Regions from separate parts of the Arthrobacter sp. yr096 genome, predicted to be linked through region 1. Evidence: riboswitches for the same ligand, from Rfam matches in the RefSeq annotation. Region 1 holds a riboswitch; the other holds the start of a gene.
What was found. A riboswitch is a leader RNA that binds a small molecule or an ion and turns the genes downstream of it on or off. The one in region 1 is predicted to bind S-adenosylmethionine.
Positions count from the first base shown of each region.

Region 1 (2,199 bases):
GCCGATGGTGTCTTCCGAATCGGAGAAGATCTGGTGAACGGTGACGCCATCGATTGCTTCGAGGCCTTCCACCAGGTAGGAACGGATGGCCGATTCATGGGCGTGCCAGGCGTCCTGGTCCAGCCCGGAGATCACTTGGGTGGCCCTGGCAAGAGTTGCAGCCCCCAGGACGTTGGGGGAGCCACCCTCATGCCGTGCCGGTCCGGTGGCCCAGCTGACGGAATCGAGGCGCGCTTCGCGAACAGCGCCACCACCTGCCAGATGGGGGGTGCCGGCGTCGAGCCAATCCGGCCGGCCCACGACGACGCCCGCGCCGAAGGGTGCGTAAAGCTTGTGGCCAGAGAAGACAACGTAATCGACGTCGGCCTCTGCAATGTTGATCCGGCGATGGGGTGCAAGCTGGGCAGCATCCACCACGATCCGGGCACCGTACTCGTGGGCCAAAGAGGCGAGCTGGGCGATGGGAAGGATTTCGCCGGTGACGTTGGAAGCTCCAGTCACGGCTAGGAGGCTTACGCCACCCTGGGCCAACTCGGCGCGGAGTTTATCCACCGTGGCCGCCAATGTTGGTGCAGCGATGACGCTCCGGTGCGGCACGCCTTGCCAGGGGAGCAGGTTGGCGTGGTGTTCGATGTCCAGGTACAGGACCTCGCCGGAATACTGGCCATCATGCTGTGGCAGGCACCCTGCCAGCAGGTTCAAGGAGTCTGTGGTGTTGCGCGTAAAGATGACGGAATCGTCAGCCCTGCCGCCCACGAAGTCACGGACGATGTTCCGTGAGTTCTCGTAGACAGAGGTGCTGATCTGGGAAGCGTAGCCTGCCCCGCGGTGAACGCTGGCGTAGTAGGGCAGCACTTCATTCAGATAGGCCGAGACGATGGTCAGGGCTGGGGCGGATGCTCCGTAGTCGAGATTCGCGTAACGAACGTGGCCGCCTTGGATCAGCGGAGCCTGCAACTCTGCACCGGTTACGGCTGCGAGGGGCCGTACGGCTGCGGACGCCTGGGCTGCGGATTCTTCGGGGAAGGACGGAATGATGTTTGAGTCGAACGTGACAGTGCTCATGGGACCTCACTCAAGAGGGACCCCCATAGGGGATCCGCGCTTGCCGCATCCGTTCCGGACCGGCCGGGTCGTCACCCGGGGCACCCCACCGCGAATGGAGGGTTGCCGGCCAGCAAACCGGGGTTTAGCGCTGGCACTCGTGACCTGTAAAAAAGGTTAGGGCACTCCACGTGGCCCATCCAAAGCCGGAACCGTTTATTAAGCTCATTGTTACGCCGGTTGCAAAAATTGCGATTGCCCGAATTAAGAACGGCGGACGACCCCAAAAGGGGTCATCCGCCGTCGAAAATTCCGTAGGTCGCCCCGCGGGATCTACCTGTGCTTCATCTTAGAGGAGGTCGTCCAGCCCGGGGTTGAGTCGTTTGAGGACCTCCGAGTGGAGAATCGAGTTGGTTGCCAAAGCGTTTCCGCCGAACGGGCCGTCTTCACCTTCCAGGGAGGTAAACCGGCCGCCGGCTTCGGTGACGATGGGGACGAGTGCGGCCATGTCGTACAGATTCAGTTCGGGCTCGCAGGCGATGTCCACCGCACCCTCCGCCACCAGGCAGTAAGACCAGAAATCACCGTAGGCACGCGTTCGCCAAACGTCCTCCGTGAGTCCCATGAACTCGTCAAGGTTGCCACGTTGCTTCCAGCCGGACAGGCTTGAATACGACATCGAAGCGTCGGCCAGTCGGGAAACATTGGACACTTTGAGCCTGGTAGCGGAGGCAAGGGAGCGGCCCATGTAGGCGCCCATATCCTTCGCAGCCCACCAGCGCTTGCCCAGAGCCGGGGCGCTCACCACGCCTACTACTGGTTCGCCCTCGTCCACGAGGGCGATGAGGGTTGCCCATACCGGAACGCCGCGGACGAAATTCTTGGTCCCATCGATGGGGTCGATGATCCAGCGGCGCGAGCCGTGACCGCTGCTGCCAAACTCTTCGCCGAGGACGGCGTCACGCGGGCGGGAGCGCGACAGCTGACCGCGAATGGCTTCTTCGGCGGCCTTGTCAGCATCCGTGACAGGGGTGAGGTCCGGCTTGGTTTCGATCTGCAGGTCCAGCGCCTTGAAGCGATCCATGGTCTGGGCGTCAACGGAATCAGCGAGGACGTGGGCAAGGCGCAGGTCATCGTTGTAGGTGGAAACGGGAT
Region 1 is NZ_FNYI01000001.1:816,568-818,766, forward strand. It holds gene BMY91_RS03825 (aminotransferase class V-fold PLP-dependent enzyme) at 1-1,065, opposite strand, end outside; SAM riboswitch class IV at 1,097-1,210, opposite strand; gene hisN (histidinol-phosphatase) at 1,394-2,199, opposite strand, start outside.

Region 2 (2,199 bases), on a different contig from region 1:
AGGATCCGGAGCGATTCCCAGGCTTCAATACCCCGGACCCCAGCTACAACGGACTTGTTTACGCGCGCGATCTCGGCAAGGACGGTGCTCTGGGCGCCAACCTCTCCTACATCCTGAAGGCGCGGGTCCAGCTGCTTCGCGACCTTGGCTCAGCCGTCTCGCCGTTCAATGCCTTCCTGATCGCCCAGGGGCTGGAGACCTTGAGCCTGCGCATCGAACGTCACGTCGCCAACGCCACCAAAGTGGCTGAGTGGCTTGAAGCCCATGACGACGTCGAATCGGTAGCCTACGCGGGGCTGCCGTCGAGCCCTTGGTACGACCGTGGCCGGAAGTATGGTCCGCAGGGCACCGGCGCAATCGTTGCCTTCACCATCAAGGGCGGCGTTGAAGCGGGCAAACGCTTTGTGGACGGCCTGGAGTTGCACTCCCACGTGGCCAACATCGGTGACGTCCGTTCCCTGGTGATCCACCCGGCATCTACCACGCACAGCCAGCTGACCGTGGAGCAGCAGGTTGCTGCCGGCGTCAATCCCGGCTTGGTTCGCCTGTCTGTAGGCATCGAGCATGTGGATGACATCATCGCTGACCTGGAGGCTGGATTCAGGGCCGCAAAGGGCGCCTGAGCAGCGTCCGGCCCCTGGCCAAGGCGCCTTCAGCTGGAACGCCGCCCGGCCCGTCGATTATTCGCCGGGCGGCGCTCCCGGGTGCTCGTTCATGAACCAACCAGCCTTAAACCGTCACACTGCTGTCACATTCTTCGCCAGAACAGCGGTGTCCTTCCTAGACTCTACGTATTAGGTCATGAGTGCCAGCAGACAGCCCCGGCTTGCTGGCCGGCAACCCTCCTTACGCGGTGGGGTGCCCCGGGTGAGGACCTGGCCTGTCGCACGCAAGGCGGCGGGCAAGCGCGAGGTTAGGTATCAAAGGAATGACCATTACTGCTGCAGCCCTTTCCACAGCCGAACAAGAAGACGGCACGGTCAAGTACGCCGGCATAGGGCCGCTGGAACTTGAGGCCGGGGGCTTTCTTCCGGATGTCGTGCTGGCCTACGAAACCTGGGGTCGCCTGAACGCGGATGCGTCCAACGCCGTGCTCATCCAACATGCACTGACGGGCAGCACCCACGTAGCCCGTGGTGCCACGGACGAGGAAGGATGGTGGGAGCAGCTTGTAGGACCGGGCGCCACCATCGACACAGACCGCTTCTTTGTGGTCTCCATCAACATCGTGGGCGGCTGCTATGGAAGCACCGGCCCCTCTTCAGAAGCGCCGGACGGCAAGCCCTGGGGCTCGCGTTTCCCCCTGATCACCCTCCGCGACAGCACGGAGGCCGAAGCGCGGCTTGCCGATGCCTTGGGGATCGAGGCCTGGCATGCGGTCCTGGGCGGCTCCATGGGTGGGGCGAGGGCTCTTGAGTGGGCAGTGACCCTGCCGGAACGGGTCAAACGTTGCGCCGTCATCTCCGTGGGCGCCTACAGCACGGCGGAGCAGATTGCCTTCGCGCAGGCCCAGACCCTCGCCATTCGGCAGGACCCACATTTCAAGAATGGGGACTACTACGGCGGAACGGCGCCCGAGCAAGGATTGGCCTTGGCCCGGCGCATCGCCCACATCACTTATCGCTCAGCACTGGAGCTGGACTTCCGCTTTGGCCGGGAGGCCCAGCACCAGGAGACGCCTCTTGCTGCTGCCGTCTTGGGGGAGCGGGGCCGGTATCAGGTGGAGAGCTACCTCGACCACCAGGGCAGCAAACTGGTCCGGCGCTTTGACGCGAACAGCTACATCGCCATCACCGAGGCACTGATGTCCCACGACGTCACACGCGGGCGGGGCTCGTTGCAAGAGGCGTTGTCCGGGACTACGGCAGAGTTTTTCGTCGCAGCCGTGGACACGGACAGGCTCTATTTCCCGGCACAGTCACAGGAATTGGCCGCGGCACTGCCGGGCGATGTTCCCGTTCACGTCATCGAAGCGCCGATTGGCCACGATGGATTCCTGACAGAAATCGGGCAGCTGTCAACGCAGCTTCGCCAGGCATTCTTCGCCTGAGCATCCGGACATTCCTGGCCTGAGCATCCGGGCAGATCGGGCGCTCAGCCGTTCATGATGTCGGCGCGCTGCTTCATGTAATCCTCCATGGCGATTTCGCCATTGCTGAATTTCGCGTCCAAGTCGGCCAGCTTCCGCGCCCGGTAACC
Region 2 is NZ_FNYI01000002.1:49,238-51,436, reverse strand. It holds gene BMY91_RS05165 (bifunctional o-acetylhomoserine/o-acetylserine sulfhydrylase) at 1-623, shown strand, start outside; SAM riboswitch class IV at 798-914, shown strand; gene BMY91_RS05160 (homoserine O-acetyltransferase MetX) at 929-2,050, shown strand; gene BMY91_RS05155 (hypothetical protein) at 2,095-2,199, opposite strand, start outside.
Region 2: it holds a riboswitch for S-adenosylmethionine, as region 1 does, so the genes downstream of both, BMY91_RS05160 (homoserine O-acetyltransferase MetX) here and BMY91_RS03825 (aminotransferase class V-fold PLP-dependent enzyme) in region 1, are expected to answer to the same signal.